DNA from 2 places in the Symbiopectobacterium purcellii genome. Region 1 is predicted to be linked to the other one. Evidence: predicted binding sites of a transcription regulator. Region 1 holds the regulator's gene; the other holds the start of a gene.
What was found. The regulator Fur, encoded in region 1, represses iron uptake genes when iron is present. The targets are predictions, from matches to a motif close to ATAATAATGAGAACNACTATCAA.
Positions count from the first base shown of each region.

Region 2: K6K13_RS17155 (siderophore-interacting protein) is a predicted target of Fur. The motif match lies at 6,654-6,676, and genes of this name have one in related genera.

Region 1 covers NZ_CP081864.1:1,335,285-1,347,203, forward strand. The annotation lists tRNA gene K6K13_RS06245 (tRNA-Gln) at 49-123, opposite strand; tRNA gene K6K13_RS06250 (tRNA-Met) at 130-206, opposite strand; tRNA gene K6K13_RS06255 (tRNA-Gln) at 276-350, opposite strand; tRNA gene K6K13_RS06260 (tRNA-Gln) at 380-454, opposite strand; tRNA gene K6K13_RS06265 (tRNA-Leu) at 495-579, opposite strand; tRNA gene K6K13_RS06270 (tRNA-Met) at 589-665, opposite strand; gene asnB (asparagine synthase B) at 911-2,572, opposite strand; gene nagC (DNA-binding transcriptional regulator NagC) at 2,853-4,076, opposite strand; gene nagA (N-acetylglucosamine-6-phosphate deacetylase) at 4,155-5,303, opposite strand; gene nagB (glucosamine-6-phosphate deaminase) at 5,325-6,125, opposite strand; gene nagE (N-acetylglucosamine-specific PTS transporter subunit IIBC) at 6,430-7,926, shown strand; gene glnS (glutamine--tRNA ligase) at 8,157-9,815, shown strand; gene fur (ferric iron uptake transcriptional regulator) at 9,891-10,337, opposite strand; gene fldA (flavodoxin FldA) at 10,672-11,199, opposite strand; gene K6K13_RS06315 (methyl-accepting chemotaxis protein) at 11,653-11,919, shown strand, end outside.
Region 2 covers NZ_CP081864.1:3,658,091-3,670,009, reverse strand. The annotation lists gene msrA (peptide-methionine (S)-S-oxide reductase MsrA) at 1-360, opposite strand, end outside; gene tamA (autotransporter assembly complex protein TamA) at 597-2,333, shown strand; gene tamB (autotransporter assembly complex protein TamB) at 2,330-6,199, shown strand; gene K6K13_RS17160 (gamma-glutamylcyclotransferase family protein) at 6,202-6,543, shown strand; gene K6K13_RS17155 (siderophore-interacting protein) at 6,759-7,667, shown strand; gene ppa (inorganic diphosphatase) at 7,736-8,263, opposite strand; gene plsY (glycerol-3-phosphate 1-O-acyltransferase PlsY) at 8,358-8,984, opposite strand; gene folB (bifunctional dihydroneopterin aldolase/7,8-dihydroneopterin epimerase) at 9,092-9,445, shown strand; gene bacA (undecaprenyl-diphosphate phosphatase) at 9,598-10,416, shown strand; gene K6K13_RS17130 (Crp/Fnr family transcriptional regulator) at 10,418-11,146, opposite strand; gene K6K13_RS17125 (SAM-dependent methyltransferase) at 11,258-11,919, shown strand, end outside.

The DNA of each region.
Region 1 (11,919 bases):
CGTCTTTCGACTGTCGCCCTGTTTCTCGCTGTGTTACCAGCGTTTTTTTGGCTGGGGTACGAGGATTCGAACCTCGGAATGGTGGAATCAGAATCCACTGCCTTACCGCTTGGCGATACCCCAAAAATGTGGTGGCTACGACGGGAATCGAACCTGTGACCCCAGCATTATGAGTGCTGTGCTCTAACCAGCTGAGCTACGTAGCCAAATAGTACATCTTGGTTTTTTGCTTTTCAATAAAAACTTTTAACTTCAATCACATAGCATCAATTACATGGCTGGGGTACCTGGATTCGAACCAGGGAATGCCGGTATCAAAAACCGGTGCCTTACCGCTTGGCGATACCCCAACAACGTGCAATCTGATGCGGCATTAAGGTGGCTGGGGTACCTGGATTCGAACCAGGGAATGCCGGTATCAAAAACCGGTGCCTTACCGCTTGGCGATACCCCAATACCCTAACATGCCTTGTTGCTTAACCACCGTGAAGGAATGGTGCGGGAGGCGAGACTTGAACTCGCACACCTTGCGGCGCCAGAACCTAAATCTGGTGCGTCTACCAATTTCGCCACTCCCGCAAGAAAATATGGTGGCTACGACGGGAATCGAACCTGTGACCCCAGCATTATGAGTGCTGTGCTCTAACCAGCTGAGCTACGTAGCCATCTTTTCCGCGTCACCTTCATCGGCGTTGCGGGGCGCATTATGCGTAGTTGGCCGAATTGCGTCAACACATTTTTTCCCTAAAAACGCCTGTGACGGTTCGTTTGTTTGGGTTGTGAACAGTATGATGAGAAAAGCGACAATAAAACAGGTTTTCCTGCGACAAAAGGGAAAAAAACGGGCCCATAAAGGGCCCGTTTTTATTCGAGACAATTACCATAAGGCAATGTTCTATAAGGGCTACGCTCAGTATGCTGATTGGTGAACGCCAACCGCACGACCTGACGGATCGTCCATCTTTTTGAAGGATTCATCCCATTCGATCGCTTTTGCCGAAGAACAGGCGACAGAAGGGCCTCCAGGCACGCATTCTGCGGCGCTCGGTACCGGGAACAGCTCTTCGAAGATTTCGCGATACAAGTAGCCTTCTTTGGAGGTCGGCGTGTTGTACGGGAAACGGAAGTGGGCAGTTTCCAGTTGCTGATCGGTAACCTGTTTTGCTGCTACTTCTTTCAGCGTGTCAATCCAGCTATACCCTACGCCATCAGAGAACTGCTCTTTCTGACGCCAGGCGACGCTGTGTGGCAGGTAGGATTCAAAACATTCACGCAGAATGTGTTTCTCCATTTTCCCGTTGCCGCACATTTTGTCCTGAGGGTTGATGCGCATTGCTACATCCAGGAATTTTTTATCCAGGAACGGTACACGCGCTTCCACGCCCCAGGCGGACATGGCCTTGTTGGCACGCGCGCAATCGTATTGATGCAGCGCGAGCAGCTTACGTACCGTTTCTTCGTGCAGCTCTTTGGCGTTAGGCGCTTTGTGGAAGTACAGGTAACCCCCGAACACTTCATCAGAGCCTTCACCGGACAGCACCATTTTGATGCCCATCGCTTTGATTTTACGTGACATCAGATACATCGGGGTAGACGCACGAATGGTGGTGACGTCATAGGTTTCGATGTGATAAATCACGTCGCGAATGGCATCCAGACCTTCCTGCACGGTGAAATGAATTTCATGGTGCACTGTGCCCAAATGCTCTGCCACTTCCTGCGCGGCTTTCAGATCCGGTGCACCTTCCAGACCAACGGCGAAAGAGTGCAACTGCGGCCACCAGGCTTCGCTGCGCTCGTCGTCTTCCACGCGGCGTGCGGCAAATTTCTTGGTGATCGCGGAAATAACGGAAGAGTCCAAGCCGCCAGAGAGCAGTACGCCGTAAGGCACATCGGACATCAGGTGGCTTTTCACCGATTCTTCCAACGCTTCACGCAGCGCTTCTTTGTCGGTCACGTTGTCTTTGACGGCATCGTAGTCGAACCAGTCACGACGGTAGTATTCGCGAATTTCACCGTCTTTGCTCCACAGGTAGCTGCCTGCCGGGAATTCCTTGATGGTGGGGCATACTGGCACCAGCGCTTTCATTTCCGAGGCCACGTACAGGTTGCCGTGTTCGTCGTAGCCCATATACAGCGGGATAATGCCCAAATGGTCACGACCAATCAGGTATGCGTCTTTTTCACTGTCATACAGGGCAAAAGCGAACATGCCGCGCAGATCGTCTAAGAATTCCGGCCCTTTTTCCTGGTACAGTGCCAAAATGACTTCGCAGTCAGAACCGGTCTGGAAGGCATAACGGTCGCCGTACTGCTGGCGCAGTGCCTGATGGTTATAGATTTCACCGTTGACAGCCAGAATATGGGTGTGTGCCTGGTTGTAGAGCGGTTGGGCACCGGTGTTGACGTCAACGATAGACAGACGTTCGTGGGCCAAAATCGCTTTTTCATTGGCATAAATACCAGACCAGTCCGGGCCGCGATGGCGCATCAGCCGAGACAGCTCCAGCGCTTTTTTACGCAATTCAACCGGATCGGTTTTGATATCCAACACACCAAAAATAGAACACATAAAGAACTCCCTCTTGCTCACCTGTCTGAAGTGAAATAACACGGTTATGGCGTCAGCAACCTTGAGTGGGACAATGCCACAACGGTTCGCGTTGCCTTCTGCGGTACCAATGACAATGATTTAGCATCAAAATGCCACTTGAATTCAATATCATTTAATGAAAAAAGCCTTTGGCATGTGTTTTATTCAATGCAAAAGGCTTGTTTGTGACAAAATGATAATCAGTGTCGCTATTGAGGGCGAATTTTTGCTGATTTCATAATCCCGCAAACGTCCACGATCAAGCGGGCTCGAGTAAATGCTGCAACAGGACACCGTTAAGCATGGCGCGTTTTACCAGCGCGAAAGCCCCAATGGGGGAGAGGTGGTTCAATGTGGAGACTTCAATCGGCAGGTGCTGCCGAAATTCTTTCAGCACCTGGGTGTTGATGCAGCGTTGAATGGCAGGCAGCAGAATTTTCTCGGCATCGGTGATCTCACCCGCAATCACGACCTTTTGCGGGTTGAACAGATTGATGGCGATGGCAAGCGCTTTGCCTAAATATTTACCGGCATGCTCAAGCACATCTTGCGCCAGCGTATCACCCCGGTTAGCGGCTTTGCAGATGGCAGTGATGGTGCACTCTTCGCGCGTCAGCTTGCTGCTGAACCCTTGCGACAGAAGGTGAGCGACACGTTGCTCAATCGCTCCGTTGGACACCACTGTTTCCAGACAGCCAAAGTTGCCGCAGTGGCAGCGTTCGCCAAGGGGATCGATTTGAATATGCCCGATTTCGCCCACATTGCCGTTGCTACCGAGGAAGATTTGCCCGTTGACCAAAATGCCTGCACCGGTGCTACGGTGAACCCGGACCAGAATGGAGTCAGGGTAGTCGTGAGTGGCACCAAAATAGTGTTCAGCCAGCGCCAGGCTGCGAATATCATGGCCGACAAAGCACGTGACCTTGAAGCGCTGTTGTAGCAACTGTACGAGGGGCCAGTTATCGACGCTAATGTGCGGCATGTAATGCACAATGCCCGCCGAGGGATCGACCAAGCCGGGGAGCACGACCGAGATAGCGATCAGTTCCCGAATACGGCGTTGATTGATGGCAATAAAGTCGCTGATCGCGTCAAACAGCGAGGCTTCCAGCGTATCCTGTGTACTTTCTGTCAACGGATAGTGGGCATCGCACAGCGATTTACCCTGAAGATCGTAGAGCGCAATCGTGGCGCCGTGGCGACCCAGACGCACGGCGATCGCGTGGAAAGGCCGCGTTTCACAAATAATGGAAATGGCACGACGCCCACCGGTAGAGGCCTGTTGGTCAACTTCTTTTATCAGCCCACGCTCCAACAACTGCCGCGTGATTTTTGTGACGCTGGCCGGCGCCAGTTGGCTGAATTCGGCTATCTGAATGCGGGAAATGGGGCCTTGTTGATCAATCAGACGATAGACAACGGCACTATTTAACTGCTTGACCAGATCAACATTCCCTATTTGTGCTTGTCCGCCTGTCGTCATTCTTGAACGCTCGCTTATCTTTCCGGCCTCGTTTTATATCCCCCTTACCTCAGATAGCCTAAGCGTTTGCTACGCGTGTTATCGCGTATAGACGCTATTGCCATTCACGAAGGTATGAAGGACGTGGTACCCATCATCAAATACTGTCAGGTTGACGATTTTTCCACTTTCGATACTGCCTAACCGATCGTCCAGATGCATGGCGCGCGCTGGGTAAAGGGTTGCCATACGCAGCGCTTCATCTAGCGCAATACCGACATGTTGCACGCTGTTCTTGACGGCATCGATCATCGTCAGTGCCGAACCGCTTAGCGTGCCGTTATCGTCCACGCACAACCCATCACGGTAGTATATGGTTTTACCGGCAAAAGTGAACCTATCGATATCAGCGCCAGCCGGGGCCGTGGCATCGGTGACCAGTACGAGCTTCTCACCTTTGATCCGTTTGCTGTTGCGGATATTGGCCCAATCAACGTGCATGCCATCGGCAATGATGCCGCAATAGATCTCAGGGGCGTCATAAATAGCGCCCACCAAACCCGGTTCGCGTCCGCTAATATACGGCATGGCATTAAACAGGTGAGTGGCAAAGCGAATACCGGCAGCAAATCCGCGTTTTGCTTCCTGCCAGGTGGCATTGGAATGCCCTGCCGAAACCACGATCCCCGCCTGGCTAAGCTGTCGAATCATCGCGGCTGGCACCTTTTCCGGTGCCAGCGTGATTTGACCAATCACATCCGCATTGGCACAAAGATAGTCAACCAGTTGTTGCTCGGGCGCACGGATTAGGCGGACATCGTGTGTCCCTTTTTTGATTACATTCAGCCACGGTCCTTCAATGTGCAGGCCGAGTGCCTGATTGGTGTGTAACGCGAGATAAGCACGTAGGGTTTCAACCGCGTGCTTGATAAAAGCATCACTGGAGGTGATAAGCGTAGGGAGAAAGCTGGTGCAGCCAGAGCGTTGGTTGGCATGTTGCATGGTTTCCAGCGTGGCAATGGAAATGGCATCAATGCTGTCATTGAACTGGACGCCACCGCAGCCGTTAAGCTGTAAATCGATAAAGCCGGGGGCCACCGACCCGCCCTTCAGATCGTGGCGCGGCAGGGTGTCGGGAAGATCGGATTCGGGACACACGCTGTCGATCGTGTCATCGTTGATAACGATAGCATGGTCATCCAGTATTTGGTGCCCGGTATAGATACGACAATGGGTTAACGCATACATCTTGAACTCCCGGCTTACAGATTAAAGACCGATAATGCTTTCAGCTTCCAACTCGTGGAAGTATTTCACGGTTTTCACTTTCAACTCCATGGTCGAAGGCTCATCGCAAACAATGATTGCCTTGGCATGCAGTTGCAGACAACTGATGGTCCACATGTGATTCACATTGCCCTCTACGACTGCCTGTAATGTTTGAGCTTTATTACGGCCAGACACCAGAATCATCACTTCCTCTGCATCCAGCAGAGTGCCAACGCCGACGGTAAGTGCGTATTTGGGAACCTGGGACACATCACCCTCGAAGAAACGGGAATTCGCGGTGCGGGTCTCTTCGGTCAACGTTTTGATCCGCGTACGGGAGGCTAAGGATGAGGCGGGTTCATTAAACGCAATATGCCCGTCATTACCGACCCCGCCCATGAACAGGTGAATCTTGCCGTAGGAGGCCATTTTTTCTTCATAGCGTTGGCATTCGGCCACCACATCTGGAGCGTTACCGTTCAACAGGTTAATATTTTCCTGCTGAATATCAACGTGATTGAAGAAATTCTCATACATAAACGTGTGATAGCTTTGCGGATGTGCGGCGGGCAGACCGACATATTCATCCATATTAAATGTCACCACGTGTTTAAAACTGACCAGCCCCGCGTTGTGCATCACGATAAGCGCTTTGTAGGCTTCTAACGGCGAGCTGCCTGTTGGCAGGCCTAATACAAAAGGGCGCTCAGCGCTGGGATTAAAGGCATTAATGCGCTGCACAATGTGTCGTGCCGCCCATTTGCCTACCTGCTCTGATGTGGTTACGGGAATAAGTCTCATACATAAATCTCCGGATAAGCGTTCCAAAACCAGTGAACCGATTTGCTACTGTCTGGATGATAAAGATAGGTTATTAGTTAGTCTAGCCTGTTTTTTTTTATCTTGAAATAATCTGGGGCTATCGATAGGTATAATGATTTAATATGCGGGTGTTTTGCGCGTTATGTCACAAAATGTCAGGGTTTAATTTGCGTGGCGAATTATTTTTTTTACACTTCAAGCACAAGCCGCCTGGTATGGGATGGCTGCTGTGAATCAGTTTAACGGGCAGTTTAGTATCCCCTGGCGGGAGAGAGAGGATAATGTGAGTGTTCTTAGCTATTTACAAAGGGTTGGTCGAGCGCTGATGGTGCCAGTGGCGACGTTGCCAGCCGCAGCGATTCTCATGGGGATAGGGTACTGGATCGATCCAAACGGTTGGGGCAGTGAGAGCGCGCTGGCGGCGTTGCTGATCAAGTCCGGTGCTGCCATCATTGAAAACATGGGGGTGCTGTTTGCGGTGGGCATCGCTTATGGCATGTCCAAAGATAAAGACGGTGCCGCGGCGCTAACCGGGTTCGTCGGTTTTCTGGTGTTGACCACGTTGTGTTCTCCTGCGGCCGTTTCAATGAGCCAGCATATCCCGCTGGCGGAAGTGCCTGCGGCGTTCAGCAAAATCCAAAACCAGTTTATTGGTATTCTGGTCGGTATTATTTCGGCTGAGCTCTACAACCGTTATAGCCATGTCAAATTGCCCGAAGCATTGTCGTTTTTTAGTGGGCGTCGGTTGGTACCTATCTTGACCTCGTTCCTGATGATCGTTGTTGCTTTCATCTTGATGTATGTCTGGCCGGTGATTTTTAGCGCGTTGGTCACGCTGGGCGAGCATATCCAGCAGTTGGGTTCGGTGGGGGCGGGCGTGTACGCGTTCTTCAACCGTCTGCTGATTCCTGTCGGGTTGCACCACGCGTTGAACTCGGTATTTTGGTTTGATGTGGCGGGCATCAACGATATCCCGAATTTCCTTGGCGGGCAGCAGTCCATTGATGCGGGCAAAGCAGTTGTTGGCATCACGGGACGCTATCAGGCGGGGTTCTTCCCCATCATGATGTTTGGTTTACCGGGCGCTGCGTTGGCGATTTATCACTGTTCGCGTCCGGAAAATAAAAGCAAAGTGGCGGGAATTATGATGGCCGCCGCATTTGCCGCGTTCTTTACCGGGATCACCGAGCCGCTTGAGTTTTCGTTTATGTTCGTAGCGCCCGTGCTCTATGTGCTGCATGCCGTGTTGACCGGGATCTCGGTATTTATTGCTGCAAGTATGCATTGGATTGCGGGCTTCGGTTTTAGCGCCGGATTGGTCGACATGGTGCTCTCTTCGCGCAACCCGCTGGCAACCCAGTGGTATATGCTGATTCCGCAAGGGCTGGTGTTCTTTGTTATCTACTATGTGACGTTCCGTTTCACTATCAAACGGTTCAACTTGCTGACGCCGGGACGCGAGCAGTCGGTTGATGGCAGCGAGACGGATGGTTTTACGCTCAATCAAAGCGTTGCCGAAAAGAAAGTGAATGATACGGAGTCTCTGGCCCAGGGATATTTGGCGGCGCTGGGCGGTAAAGCCAATCTGGTGGGGATCGATGCGTGTATCACACGTCTGCGGCTCAATGTGGTGGATTCTGCGCAAGTGGATGAGGCACAGGCAAAACGCTTGGGAGCGGCAGGGGTTATCCGCTTGAATAAACAGAATGTACAAATTGTCGTGGGGACGCAGGCAGAAGCGATCACCACGGCCTTGAAGCATATCCAAAACGGGCAATAATCATTGTATTGTCAGCGTTGAATGGTGCGGCGTGGGGTATTTCTCACGCCGCATTTTTTATCACCGTGGGTATTACAAGATGCCCACTTTCAGTTACCTCATGCGTAATCATCAGCAGTTTTGCTTCTTTCTGTGTATTTCATAAGATTTAGTGCAAGTAACTGTTGTGTCCTGCCGTAGCTTGTTGGATCATTGCGGGTTATGTGTCGTTTTGCATCGAGGAATCAAGCATGAGTGAGGCAGAAGCCCGCCCAACCAATTTTATCCGTCAGATCATTGATGAAGATCTGGCGTCTGGAAAACACAGCCTGGTACAAACCCGTTTTCCGCCGGAACCTAATGGCTACTTGCATATCGGCCATGCCAAGTCCATTTGCCTCAATTTTGGGGTGGCGAAAGATTACAACGGTCAGTGTAATCTGCGTTTTGATGACACCAACCCGGTGAAAGAGGATATCGAGTACGTCGAGTCCATCAAGCAGGATGTGCAATGGCTGGGTTTCTCCTGGAGCGGAGAGATTCGCTACTCTTCTGATTATTTTGACCAGTTGCATCTGTACGCCGTCGAACTGATTGGCAAAGGGCTGGCCTATGTGGACGAACTCTCTCCCGAGCAGATCCGCGAATACCGTGGCACGCTGACCTCCCCCGGTAAAAACAGTCCCTACCGCGATCGCAGCGTTCAGGAAAACCTGAATCTGTTTGAAAAAATGCGCAATGGTGGATTCGCTGAGGGCACCGCCTGTCTGCGTGCCAAGATAGACATGGCATCCCCGTTCATCGTGATGCGCGATCCGGTGCTGTACCGCATCAAATTTGCCGAGCACCACCAGACCGGGAAAAAATGGTGCATCTATCCCATGTACGATTTCACGCACTGCATTTCCGATGCGCTGGAAGGGATTACGCACTCACTGTGCACGCTGGAGTTTCAGGATAACCGCCGCCTGTACGATTGGGTGTTGGACAACATCACCATTCCTTGCCATCCGCGCCAGTATGAATTCTCGCGCTTAAACCTGGAATATGCAGTAACGTCCAAACGTAAATTGAATCAGTTGGTGACGGAAAACGTGGTTGAAGGGTGGGACGATCCCCGTATGCCTACCATCTCCGGCCTGCGTCGCCGTGGTTACACGGCTGCTTCCGTGCGCGAATTTTGTCGTCGTATCGGCGTGACCAAGCAAGACAATAATGTCGAAATGGCGGCGCTGGAATCCTGCATTCGTGACGATTTGAATGAGCATGCACCGCGCGCCATGGCGGTGTTGGATCCGGTAAAAGTGATCATCGAGAACCTGCCAGAAGGCCACGAAGAGTGGGTTTCCATGCCGAATCATCCTAATCAGCCGGAAATGGGCACCCGTCAGGTTCCGTTCAGCCGTGAGATTTATATCGATCGTGCCGACTTCCGTGAAGAAGCGAACAAACAGTACAAGCGTCTGGTGCTGGGTAAAGAAGTACGCTTGCGCAATGCGTATGTCATCAAGGCGGAACGCGTTGAGAAAGATGAACAGGGTGTTATCACCGCGCTGTATTGCACCTATGATGCTGAAACGTTGAGTAAAGATCCGGCTGACGGGCGTAAGGTAAAGGGCGTTATCCATTGGGTCTCTGCCGCTCACGCGTTGCCGGCTGAGTTCCGCCTTTACGATCGCCTGTTCAACGTGCCAAACCCCGGTGCTGCGGATGATTTCCTCGCAACGATTAACCCGGATTCGCTAAAAGTGGCTCAGGGCTTTGTTGAACCGAGTTTGGCAAAGGCCGAAGTGGAAAAAGCCTATCAGTTTGAACGTGAAGGGTATTTCTGTGCCGATCGCCGTTATTCTAGCGAAACACATTTGGTGTTTAACCGTACAGTCGGTTTGCGTGATACCTGGGTTGGCTGAGGCCAGCGCTGGACTAAAATGAAAAAACCGCCTGTGTGGCGGTTTTTTTTGGCATCAATCAGAAAAGGGCCTGGCTTATTTCGGGTCGTGGAGCGTTTCTTCTTCACGGCAGTCGCCCGTACTGCAATGACCATAAAGGTACAAACTGTGGTTAGTCAGTTTGATGCCGTGTTTGTCTGCGATTTCGCGCTGACGCGCTTCGATAGATTCATCACGGAATTCAATAACGCGTCCGCAATCCAGGCAAATAAGATGGTCATGGTGGTGTTGCTGTGTCAGCTCGAACACTGACTTACCACCTTCAAAATTATGACGGGTGACAATACCGGCATCGTCAAACTGGTTAAGCACGCGATAAACGGTCGCCAGACCGATCTCTTCGCCCATATCTATCAGTTTTTTATATAAATCTTCCGCGCTGACGTGATGACACTCCGGATCCTGCAACACTTCCAGAATCTTCAGTCTTGGCAGAGTGACTTTCAAGCCGGCCTTCTTTAATGCGGTGTTATTGTCAGTCATGCGGGTTTAGTCCTGTTACTTTCTCGTCGATGGGGGCAATTAAGCCTATGACATCGGTCGGCTCAAAAATTGTAATGGCGTCCCAATTATAGAACCGCGCATTAAAAATGAAAACCATGGGATGTTAACAATACCGTCTCCATAAAGAAAGTGTGCATTCGCGCGCAATCTCTTGTTGTAAAATGGAGAAAATTGATAAACGTACAAAACCGATGGGTACTATTGTACAGGCTTAGACCGGGAAGTTAAAAAAATGTTTCTATTAATTTAATCGGTTTTATCTATTAATAAAGCCCTGACATTGCTATCAGGGCTTTATGTTAAACCGGGGAGATCAACCCACCAGCGTTTTCAGGTTGAGTTCTTCGCTGATTTGTTTGACCCAGGCACTGACGCGTTCACTGGTCAGCTCAGGTTGACGATCTTCATCAATGGCCAGACCGATGAAATGGTTATCGTCTGCCAGTCCTTTAGACGCTTCGAAATAGTAACCTTCGGTTGACCAATTGCCGACGATGGTTGCCCCGCGCGGTTCAATAATGTCGCGCAGCGTTCCCATCGCGTCACAAAAATATTCTGCGTAATCTTCTTGGTCGCCACAGCCAAACAAGGCAACGATTTTTCCATTGAAATCAATTTCTTCCAGTGTCGGAAAGAAATCGTCCCAATCACACTGGGCCTCACCATAGTACCAGGTCGGAATGCCAAGCAGCAGGATATCAAACGCTTCGATATCTTCTTTGCTGCTCTTGGCGATGTCATGAACCTCTGCAACATCACTGCCCAGTTGCTGTTGGATTGTCTTGGCAATGTTTTCGGTATTGCCGGTGTCACTGCCAAAGAAAATGCCTATGAGTGCCATGGATAAAATAACCTCTTTATTCTTAATGGTATGGTGCGGTTTATCACCTACATATCAAGTAATAATATCAGACGCTGGGGGTGGGAGAAACTTGTATCTTTCCCCAGGCCCAAAGCGGAAATAACCGCTATTAAACAAGGGTATTTATCCGGTAGCTCGTTTTCGCTATTTCGCCAGTTTTTTTAATTACTTTAGCAGCGGCATTGTTAATGCGAGTTTCCCTATATTATTGAAAAATATAAATAATCACTAGTTTTTAGTGACGGCGTGCGGTAGATCACGGAGGGAAACTACTAAATATTCTTTTAATATTGACGATGAAACTAGAAGGTTCGCCGTGTGCTTGCAGACGTAAAGCATCGCGCGTTTTCCCCGTTGGGGATTGTTTTAAACCTTATGATTTTTTAAAAAATAATAACCCTACCGCACGTTATTTATATCTGGAGCATGCTTATGCAATTTTTGAGAAACATCGCCATCAGAACGGCAATGTTATGGGTTTTAGGGGGCTTCTGTGTGCTTTGGGGCGGTGTTTCCGTCTACACCATTTTCTCCTTCAAAGAGATGACCACGACGTCACAGACCAGTACCTTACTGGTTCATAACATGAATTTAGTCAATCAGGGCAACGATCAATATTTTCGCATGGTAACCCGTTTGGCACGGGTAGTGGATTGGCGCCGCAGTGGTGAAAATTCGCTGGCAGATAAAGAACAGGCG
Region 2 (11,919 bases), 2.3 Mb from region 1:
GTGATTTTCCCAAAACAGTTGTAGCAGGCGTTCGTAGCTGATGACGGCAGGATCGTAGACGATGCGTACCGCTTCGGCGTGATCGGTAAGCCCACTACAGACTTCACGGTAGGTTGGATTGGGCGTAAAGCCGCCGGTGTAGCCTGCTGCGGTGCTGTATACGCCTGCCTGCTGCCAGAACAAACGCTCCACGCCCCAAAAACAGCCCATGGCGAACAGCGCAACGTCCATATTGTCAGGAACGTGAGTCATGGAATGTTGGCTGACAACGTTCAGGCGTGCCAGCGGCATTGGCGTGCCTCGTCCTGGCAGCGCTTCTGATTGACGGATACGTTGGTTTTTATCACTGTGCTGTACCACGTTGTTACTCCCGCGATAACCCATGTTATTCATAGGTAACAGAATAACTAAGAAAGTTCACGCTGTCTTTATCGTTCAAGGCCGTTTAAGGTTAAGGCGTTGCGCAACCTGCATTTTTGAAATTATTCATTACACTTTAGAGTGAGTGTAGATGAGGATGTTAAGTGGGATTGTTTTTGACATGATTTTCAAAACACGCCTGTGTAGAACAATATAAACGAACGTGGGGAGTTGTCGTGTCACGATACCGTACTTGGCTTTTTGTGTGCCTGCTTGCAACTGCATCGTCCTATGCAGAGAACGTGCGTTTGCAAGTGGTAGGATTGGAAGGGGAATTACAGCGCAACGTGCGTGCGCGCTTGTCTACCATTGGCCCTGATGAAATCAGCGCCGACGGGCGCTTTCGTGCCCGGGTTGATGATGCGATCCGGCGCGGGTTACGGGCGCTGGGGTATTACGATCCGCAAATCAATTTTGAGTACCGCCCGGCAGAAAACGGCGGACGTCCGCTGCTGTTGGTGACGGTGACGCCGGGTGAGCCGGTCAACATCGCGGGTACCGATGTTCTGCTGCGGGGCGATGCCAGCAGCGACAGTGATTTCCTCCAACTGCGGCGCCGCAGCCTGCCTGCAATAGGCAGCGTGCTGAACCACGGGGACTATGATGATTTTAAGCGTTCATTAAATAACCTGGCGCTGCGTAAAGGGTACTTTGATGCGCACTACAACAAAAGCCAGTTGGGCGTGATCCGCGAAACGCGGGAAGCCTTCTGGGATATCGATTATGACGGCGGTACCCGTTACCGTTTCGGTGATGTGCACTTCCAGGGCAGTCAAATTGATGAAGCCTATCTGCGCAATTTGATCCCGTTTGAACGGGGCGATGAGTATACCAGCGAAGATCTGGGCGAATTAAACCGGCGTTTGTCCGCCACTGGATGGTTCACCTCGGCAGTGGTCTCCCCCAATTTCGCGGCGGGAAAAACCGATAAAATGCTGCCGCTGGATGCGGTGGTTACACCGCGTGCGCGCAATTTACTGGAAACCGGGGTGGGATACTCCACTGACGTGGGGCCGCGCTTTCAGACCACGTGGCGCAGGCCGTGGATCAACGAGCGTGGGCACAGTCTGGAAAGCAGTCTGAGAGTCTCGGCACCGGAACAGTCGTTGGATTTCAGTTACAAAATCCCCTTGCTGAGAAGCCCGCTGGAGCAGTTCTACTTGCTGCAAGCCGGTTTTAAACGCGAAGACCTGAATGACACCAAATCAGACGGCACCATGCTCAACGTGGCGCGCTTCTGGACGCTTAATCGCGGTTGGCAGCGCTCGATTAACCTGCGCTGGAGTCTCGATCACTTTACCCAGGGCAGTGTCACCGATACCACCATGCTGCTCTATCCCGGCCTGACGCTGAATCGCACGCGACAGCGCGGCGGGACCATGCCCACCTGGGGGGATTCACAGCGTTATTCGCTGGATATCTCGGATACCACTTGGGGTTCGTATATTGATTTTGCGGTGATACAGGCGCAGAACGTCTGGATCCGCACGTTGGAGGATAAGCACCGTTTTGTCGCACGTGGCAACGTCGGTTGGATTGAAACCAACAGCTTCTCTCGCGTGCCGCCGTCTCTGCGTTTCTTTGCCGGGGGCGATCGCAGCATTCGCGGCTATAAGTTCCGTTCTATCTCACCGCGTGATGACGAAGGCAAACTGACCGGTGCGTCAAAATTGCTGACCGGTTCTTTGGAATACCAGTACAACTTTACCGGACGCTGGTGGGGGGCGGTGTTTGTCGATACCGGTGATGCGGTAAACGATCTCAAGATCAACGACCTGAAAACCGGTGCCGGTGTCGGGATCCGCTGGGCCTCGCCGGTGGGGCCGGTCAAATTTGATTTTGCCGTCCCGGTCAATGATTCCGAGAGGCGTAACGATCTCCAGTTCTATATTGGTTTGGGGCCTGAGCTATGAGCCTGATAAAGAAAATAGCCATTGGGGCCATCGCATTTTTGTTGCTGTTGCTCATCACGCTGGCGGGATTACTGTTTACCACGCCGGGGTTGCATCTGCTGCTTAATGGCGCGGCGCGCTGGGTGCCAGGGTTGGAGATCGCCGAGGTGCAAGGCGGTTGGCGCGATCTGACTCTGCGCGGTGTCGGTTATCAAACGCCGGGTATCACGCTCAACGCCGGTGAACTCCACCTTTCGCTGGCGCTGGGCTGCCTGACGCGTAGCCAGATTTGCATCGATGATATTGCGCTACGCGATCTTGATGTCGTCATCGACAGCAGCGCCATGCCGCCGCCTGCGCAGACGCCTGCCCCCAGTGCACCGGTGGGCGAGTTGACGGCGCCGTTCCCGATACGTCTTAGCCAGCTGACACTCAACAATATCCGCGTCACGCTGGATGATACCGCTGTCTCGTTGGGTGAACTGCACACTGGCATGCACTGGGAAGGACGCGCGTTGACCTTGCTGCCAACGCAAATCAATGCACTGCTGGTGGCACTGCCGAAAACCAAACCGACAGCGACTGTCGCGGAAAGTACGCTGGCGGCCACCGAAGATGGCAAGGTCACCGCGTCGGAAGTGGGTGATATCGCCTCCGCCACGGCGCAGGCTGCTGTTACACCGCAACCTGAAGCAATGCCACCCGCAGCGGAAAACGTGGCGATGCCACCTGCGTTGGGCGAGCAGCTACAGGCGCTGTTTGCCAAGCCGCTGCTGCCGGCGTTGCCCGCGTTCACGCTGCCACTTGATATAAACATCAGCGATTTGCGCGGCGAACAACTGCGGCTGACCGGCGATCAAGACATCACGCTCACCACGTTGCAATTGAAAGCCGCTACCCAACAACAACATATTCAGTTGGAAAAACTCGCGATCCAGTCGCCGCAAGGTGCCCTGCATGCGGCGGGCGAGGCTACGCTGAGCGATAACTGGCCGCTGTCTTTTGTTCTGAACGGGGTGGTAAATACCGCGCCGTTGAAAGGCGAGAAGGTCAAACTGACGGTGGAGGGCAGCCTGCATGACTGGCTGAACACCACGCTTAACCTGTCCGGGCCGCAGCGTGCGCTGCTCACCCTGAAAGCGCAGTTGGCCCAGCCTGAACTGCCGTTGGCGCTGACCGTGCAGTCTGAGCGTCTTGCCTGGCCGCTAACGGGAGACGCCGAGTATCAGGTTAATAATCTGGCGTTAAGCCTCAACGGGAAGGCCACGGATTATACCTTGAAGGTCAATGGTGATATTCGCGGTAGCGCCGTGCCGCCTGCAACGCTGGCGTTGGAAGGCAAAGGCAATCTGCAGCAGTTTGATATAAGCCCACTACGGCTCTCTGCGTTGCAAGGCTACGCTGAGTTGCGCGCACTGGTGGACTGGAGTAAAGCCATCAGTTGGCGCAGCGAACTGGTGCTCGATGGCATTAACACGGCGAAGCAATGGCCGGAATGGCCTGCGCGTATCGATGGCAAAATCAGTACGCGCGGCAGCCTGTACGGTGGTAACTGGCAGGTGGCGGTGACTGAACTGCGCCTGAACGGCAATATCAAGCAAAACAAACTGACGGCGCAAGGTTCGCTGAACGGCAATGCGGCAGGCCAGTGGCATATTCCCGGCATCAACCTGGCGTTGGGGCGTAATCAGATTGATGTCAAAGGCGATTTGGGTCAGCAATGGAAACTGGACGGCGTCATTGATGCGCCTGCGTTAAACGGCGCCTTGCCGGGACTGGCAGGGCGCGTCACTGGCACGGTGCGGCTGCGCGGTAACCACACCGCACCGCAGCTGTTGGCGGATCTCAATGGCACAGGGCTGCGCTGGCAGGGGTTATCAGTCAATCGCCTGACGTTGGAAAGCGATGTGCGCTCGGATGCGCAAGTGAATGGCCGAATGGCGTTGCGCGTTGAGCAATTGCAACAGGAAGGCGTGAAGGTTTCTCTGCTGACACTGAATGCGCAAGGCAATGAACAGCAGCATCAGCTGCGCTTGAACGTAGAAGGAGAACCGGTCGCCGGACAACTGACCCTGACCGGGCACTTCGACAGAGCACAGCAGCGTTGGCGCGGTACGCTCGATCAAACTCAGTTCACTACTCCGGTGGGGGAATGGCGTTTGTCGCCTTCCCTGTCGCTGGATTATCAGCAAGCGCTGGCGCGCATCACACTCGGTGCGCACTGTTGGCAAAACCCGAATGCGGAGCTGTGCGTGCCGCGTGCCGTCGACATTGGCCCGAGCGGCCAAGCCAGCGTGGTGTTGAACCGCTTTGATTTGAAGATGCTGGAACCGTTTTTGGGCGCAGATACTGCGCTGAGCGGCGTCTTTACCGGGCGTGCTGACGTCGCCTGGCAGCCGGGGGGTGGGTTGCCGCAGGCAAAAATCGCGCTTACCGGGAACAAGGTTGCACTGCGTCAGCAGATGAACGGCAACACGCTGCCTGTCGATTTTGACACTTTTACGCTGAATGCGGGTGTCGATCGCGGCCGCGCGACGCTGGGGTGGCTCGTCGCTATTCACAATAATGGCCAGTTCCGCGGTGATATCCAGGTGAAGGATCCGCAGGGACGACGCAAACTGGGGGGGGATATTGCCATCGACAAAATCTCCCTTGCGCTGCTGAATCCGGCGTTAAGCCGGGGTGAGAAAGCGGCGGGTATGCTGAACGGCGCGTTGCGCGTTGGCGGTAATGTGCGTCAGCCGCAGTTGAACGGACAACTGGCGCTGGAAGGGCTGGATATCGACGGTCACTGGATGCCTGTCGATCTGACCGATGGTCGGTTGGCGGTGAGCTTCAATGGCATGAGTTCTACGCTACAGGGTTTTCTGAAAACCACGCAAGGCCAGCTTAATCTTAACGGGGATGCGGATTGGCATCAGCCGGAAGCATGGCGGGCGCGTATTGCGGCGAAGGGGGACCGCGTTCGTGTCACGCTGCCGCCGACGGTGCGGCTCGATGTTTCCCCGGATATTGAGTTTGTCGCTACGCCGCAGCTCTTTACCCTCAATGGGGCGGTCAGGGTGCCATGGGCGCGTATTACCGTACAACAGATGCCGGAAAATGCGGTGGATGTTTCCTCGGATGAAGTGCTGTTGGACGAACAACGCCAGCCGCTAGCGCGTAACAACGCTGCGATACCGATCAACAGTAACCTGACCATTCGCGTGGGTGACGATGTGCGCCTTGATGCCTTTGGCCTGCGTGCCAGTTTGCAAGGCGACCTGAAAATGGTGCAGGACGAGCGCGGTTTGGGACTGAACGGCCAGATCAACATCCCTACCGGGTGTTTCAAGGCTTACGGGCAGGATTTGATCGTGCAAAAAGGGATTCTGGTGTTCTCTGGGCCACCCGCCGAGCCGAATCTGAACATCGAAGCGGTGCGCAATCCTGATAATACGGCGGATGGTGTGACGGCGGGGGTGCGCATCACTGGCGCGGCCAGCGCGCCCCATATCGAGGTGTTTTCCACACCGACATTATCGCAGCAAGAAGCATTATCTTACCTGTTACGGGGTCAAGGACTGGACAGCACCGGTTCAGACAGTAATATGATGACCTCGGCCTTAGTAGGGTTAGGGGTTGCGCAAAGTGGTCAAGTTGTGGGTAGAATCGGCGAGGCCTTTGGCGTAAGTGATTTAGCTCTGGATACACAGGGCGCTGGCGACGACTCTCAGGTTGTGGTCAGCGGTTACGTCCTCCCAGGCCTTCAGGTCAGATACGGCATTGGCATATTTGACTCTTTAGCAACGTTGACGTTGCGTTATCGGTTAATGCCAAGACTCTATTTGGAAGCGGTGTCTGGTCTCGATCAGGCACTGAATGTGCTCTATCAGTTCGAGTTTTAGCGATGCGAATTATTGTTTATGGCAGTTTACGACGCAAACAGGGAAACAGTCACTGGATGACGAACGCACAGTGGCTAGGGGATTGTCAGCTCGGTGGTTACGAGATGTATGACCTTGGCCATTATCCTGCGGTGGTAGTCGGGGAAGGGGAAATTCTTTGCGAAGTTTATCGCATAAGCTCATCTATCCTGACAGAACTCGATGCGCTAAAGCGTGATGGTCACGAATACAAGCGCGAGTTAATCAACACCCCGCTCGGGAGTGCGTGGATCTATCTGTATCAACACTCGGTAACAGGGTTGCCGCGTATCGACGATGGCGATTGGCTGACGCGCGAGCAGTAATGATACTGGGTAGTTGGTAAATAACAGCGTAACCGGCGCGGTGTCGGTTACGATTCATCTCTCTTTTCCTTGCCCCTCCTATACCACACCGTTCTGTTATCCTTTCATTAACAATAATGTTTCTCATTATCAATCACGAGTGCTAAGGTGAACGCCCCTTTGGGCCCGATGTGGGGCCATTCTGGCTGCCCCTGCGGGATAAGATGAGAAAGGTCATGGCAGAAAAACAGAAATACCGCATTTTTAACGTTGTGCTGGCGCATAAAACTTACCTGACGCCTTCCCTGATGCGCTGTGTGTTCTCCGGTGAGTCGGTACGCCAGATGAAAATGGACGCACCGGACCAACGCATCAAGCTGCTGCTTCCTCCCGCCGATGGCGTTTTCCCCGAATTGCCTGACAGTGATGAGTGGTATCGTCAGTGGCTGGCGCTGCCCAAGGCGCAGCGGCCGGTGATGCGCACCTACACCCTGCGCGATGTGGATGTGGCTAACGCTGAAATGGCGGTAGAGTTTGTGGTTCATGGCACTGAAGGGCCAGCGTCTGCCTGGGCAATACAGGCGCAACCGGGGGAGGCATTGCGCATTGTTGCGCCGTGCGCCGGTGATTATGAAGGCGATAGCGGTGGCTATGAGTGGCTGCCGCCAGCGGAAATGGCCCATGCCTTGCTAATTGGTGATGAAACTGCGCTGCCTGCTATCAAGGGTATTCTGGAACAGCTGGCGCAGCAGTCGAGCATCGTACAGGTGCAGGCGTTTATCGAAGTGCCGCTGGAAGCCGACTGCGTGGATATGAGCGCCTTTGCCTTTGCCGAGGTACACTGGCTACCGCGTAAGCCGCAGGGTGCCTCTTACGGTGAACGACTGTTGCATAGCGTGCGAGCGCATGTGCGTTTGCCGGAGATACGTGCGGAAGCAGAAGCCACCGAATTGCATGAAGTTGCAGAAGGTGAGTTGCTGTGGGAGTCGGCCAGTCAGACGCACGGCCAATTCTTTGGCTGGGTGGCGGCGGAGTCTTCGGTGGTGAAAAACCTGCGGCGTTACTTATCCGGTGAACGTCAGGTGCCACGCGATATCATCACGTTTATGGCTTACTGGAGCCGCGAACGGCAGCGCGATCTTTAACCGCGCGCGGAAAAGAAAACGGCGAGGAAATCCTCGCCGTAACATAGGTTGCGCAGTGCGCTACACGCTTATTTTTTCGCGCGTTCGAAGGAGGCAACGATCTCGGCTTTGGCCGCTTCCACGTCTTCCCAACCTTCAACTTTCACCCATTTGCCTTTTTCCAGCGCTTTGTATTGCTCGAAGAAGTGGGCGATTTGGCCACGCAGCAGTTCCGGCAGATCGTTCACGTCTTTGATGTGATCGTATTCTTTGCTCAGTTTGGTGTGCGGCACGGCAACCACTTTGGCATCTTCACCGGATTCGTCGGTCATTTTCAGCACGCCAACCGGACGGCAACGGATCACTGAACCGGGTTGCAGCGGATACGGCGTCGGTACCAGTACGTCAACCGGGTCACCGTCCAGAGACAGCGTGTTGTTGATGTAGCCGTAGTTGCACGGGTAGAACATCGCCGTTGCCATGAAACGGTCTACAAACAGGGCGCCAGTCTCTTTATCGACTTCGTACTTGATGGGGTCAGCGTTGGCCGGGATCTCAATAACTACATAGATATCATCTGGCAGTGATTTGCCCGCCGGGACGTTAATCAAACTCATGTCTGTTTCCTTTTTTCTAACGTCAGAAATGGAGTGGCGGCCATTATAGCCAACCCATTGGTAAAGTGCTGTGGTTTTTCACTCTCAGTGGCGTTTAGTCAGCATCATCGTTCGGCGGGGTTTCTTCTTTGCTACGGCGCTTCCAAATCTTGCTTTCCTGCCCGCGCCACAGACGTTGAATATTGTCGTGATGCCGCATCAGGATCAGGCAAGAGAGCATGGCCACCGGAAAGGTGAATTGCGGTTTGAACCACCACACATAAAAGGGCGCAATCAGTGCGCTTACAATGGCACCGAGGGAGGAATAGCCGCTCAGCAGTACGGTAAGCAGCCAGGTGACGGTCATGACACCGGTCAGATCCCAGCCGACAGGCGCGATAGCACCAAACGCGGTTGCCACGCCTTTCCCGCCGCGAAAACGGAAAAATACTGGGTAGATATGGCCCAAACAGGCGGCAATCGCGGTAATACCAAGATAAAGCGGTGTAACGCCGAGCGCGTAAGCGCCCCAAACCGGTAACATGCCTTTCAGCACGTCAAACACCAACACCGTAGCGGCGGCGGTTTTGCCTCCGATACGCAATACGTTAGTCGCGCCGGGGTTTCCTGAGCCATGCTGACGTGGATCGGGCAGACCCGCGATGCGGCACACCAGAATAGCACTGGAGATGGAGCCGCACAGATACGCGAAAATTATCATGCCAAGCGCGGTAGCACTCATAACGCGGTTCCGTTGAATAAAGGTCGTTTTACAGTTGCCATCCGTGGATAATACGCATATTCCGGCGGAAGTGATACCAAACAGCGCCAAAATCAGAGAACGACGTGATGGATATTGTATTTATAGAAGAACTTACCGTGATTGCCACTATCGGCGTTTACGACTGGGAACAAACTATTTCGCAAAAGCTGGTGCTCGATATCGAAATGGGCTGGGATAACCGTAAGGCCGCCGCAAGCGACGATGTCAACGACTGCCTCAGCTATGCCGATGTCAGCGACGCGGTGATTGCCCATGTCTCCAGTCAGCCGTTTGCGCTGGTCGAGCGCGTGGCGGAAGAGGTGGCGCAATTGCTGATGCAGAGCTTTGCCATCCCCTGGCTGCGGATCAAAGTGAGCAAGCCGGGGGCGGTCGCGCAAGCGCGTCAGGTGGGCGTTGTGATTGAGCGTGGCACCCGATAACCGAATTTTTTTATGAATCTTTTTTGTCAGTGAAACTAACACCCCGTTTTTTAGTCTATTGTGGTGGTGTTTAAAGTGGCGCACGCGGACAGCGTAGCCACTTTTTTTATGGGTGCTTCTTTTATTTCGGTTCGGAAAGGCAGGGCGCGAGCATGGCAGATCTCCACACGTTGGTGGTGGCATTTATTCTTGGGGTTGTTGAAGGGTTGACGGAGTTTTTGCCCGTGTCATCGACGGGGCACATGATTATCGTTGGCAGTTGGTTGGGGTTTGATGATGAGAAGGCGAAAACCTTTGAAGTCATTATCCAACTGGGCTCTATTTTGGCGGTCGTTGTGATGTTTTGGCGTCGTCTGTTTGGGCTGATCGGTATCCATTTTGGTGCCGTTCCTCATGAAGGGCGCGGTAAAGATCGTCTGAAGCTGGGGCATATTCTGCTGGCGATGATCCCGGCGGTGGTGTTGGGGCTGGTGTTTCACAGCACCATCAAATCACTGTTTACACCGCAGAATGTGATGTTTGCTCTGATTGTTGGTGGTTTCCTGCTGCTGGCCGCAGAGTGGCTGAAGCCGAAGACGCCGCGTGCCAACGGGCTGGATGATATCACTTATCGCCAGGCATTTATGATTGGCTGTTTTCAATGTCTGGCGCTGTGGCCGGGGTTCTCCCGTTCGGGCGCGACCATTTCCGGCGGGATGCTGATGGGCGTCAGCCGCTACGCCGCCTCTGAGTTCTCCTTTATTTTGGCGGTGCCGATGATGATGGGCGCAACGGTGCTGGACCTGTATAAAAGCTGGCATTTTCTGTCGCTGGCCGATGTACCGATGTTCGCCGTGGGCTTTATCACCGCGTTTCTGGTTGCGCTGGTCGCTATCAAAACCTTCCTGAAACTGATCAAACGCATTTCGTTTGTCCCGTTTGCGATTTACCGCTTCTTCGTGGCGGGCGTCGTCTATCTGGTATTCTTCTAACTCAGAAGGGGCGCTGTGCCTGCGCGGCCAGCGCGCGCAGGTAGTCCAGATGGCATAACGTGATGTAACTGGCACGGCAGGTGATGTAACCCTGCCGCTGCCACTCCGCCATCAGACGGCTCAAGGTCTCTGGGCGAATACCCAACTGTGTGGCCAACTGTCCGCGATTGAGCGGTAGCCGAACCTGCGCGTTTGGCTGGGTGTCTTGCTGGGAGCGGTGCAGGCGCAGCAGGTAATCCGCCAGCCGTTCCCCCGCCAAACTGGAGGTGAGCCAGTCGATCTGGTTGATGGTGGCGTAAAGCTTTTGACTGAGGTTGCCCAGCAGTTGCAGCGCCAGCGTCGGGCGTTGCAGACAAAATTGGTGCAGTGTCTCCCGTGGGATCAACATTGCTTGTCCTGCGCTGAGTGCCCGAATGTTCATCGGGAAGCGGCCGTGCTCCATAAACACGGCGGCGAGTGCTACCCATTCGCCGCGTACAAACTGCCCGAAGACCTTGTCATCCCCCTGATAGGTGTGACGAAACGCCTGTAGTTCACCCTGTTCCACCAGCGGACAGTAACGCATCTTATCCCCTTCGCGAAACAGCGTTTCCCCTGCCTGAAAGCGGATACGACAGCATGCTCGCTGTAAGGCGAGCACCACGTTTTCAGGCTCGTTGCGTAGCCACTGATGGGAAAACAGCACCTCGCAATGTTCCTCTGTCGGTAGGGGTATTTTGACAAACGTCATTGGCGTCTCACTCACGGGGTTCTACAGTGTGTGGCAATCAAAAAGAAATAATAATCATTTGCTTGTTTTCGGCAAGCACCTGAGCACGGTAATCGCGAAGAGGATGCAAGCATGTCAGAGAAACTGGCGGGACATAAATTTCTGGCGCGGTTGGGAAAAAAACGCCTGCGCCCGGGTGGGCGTGCGGCTACCGAGTGGTTGATACAGCAGGGCGCGTTGACGCCATCGACCCGTGTTCTGGAGGTGGCGTGCAATATGGGCACCACCGCCATTGAGATGGCGCAGCGTTACGGATGCGCCATCGTCGGGGTGGATATGGACAAGGTGGCATTACAGCAAGCACGGCACAACATTCTGGCTGCGGGTGTTGAGGGGCGGGTGACGGTGATGGAAGCGAACGCATTGGCGTTACCGTTTCCCGATAATCACTTCGATGTGGTGATTAACGAAGCGATGCTCACCATGTACGCCGACAAAGCCAAGCGTCCACTGATTCAGGAATACTTGCGCGTGCTAAAACCCGGAGGGCGGCTGCTGACCCATGACATTATGCTGTTGCCGCAGGCGTCGGATGACGTCACGGCGCAGATGCGCGCGGCCATCAATGTCAACGTTCAGCCGTTAACGCTGGCGGGATGGCGCAGCCTGTTTCTTGACAGCGGTTTCAGCCAGGTGGAGAACGCCCAAGGGGCAATGACGTTGATGACGCCGTCTGGCATGATTTACGATGAAGGCTGGGGCGGCGCGGCAAAGATTGTGCGCAATGCGTTGAA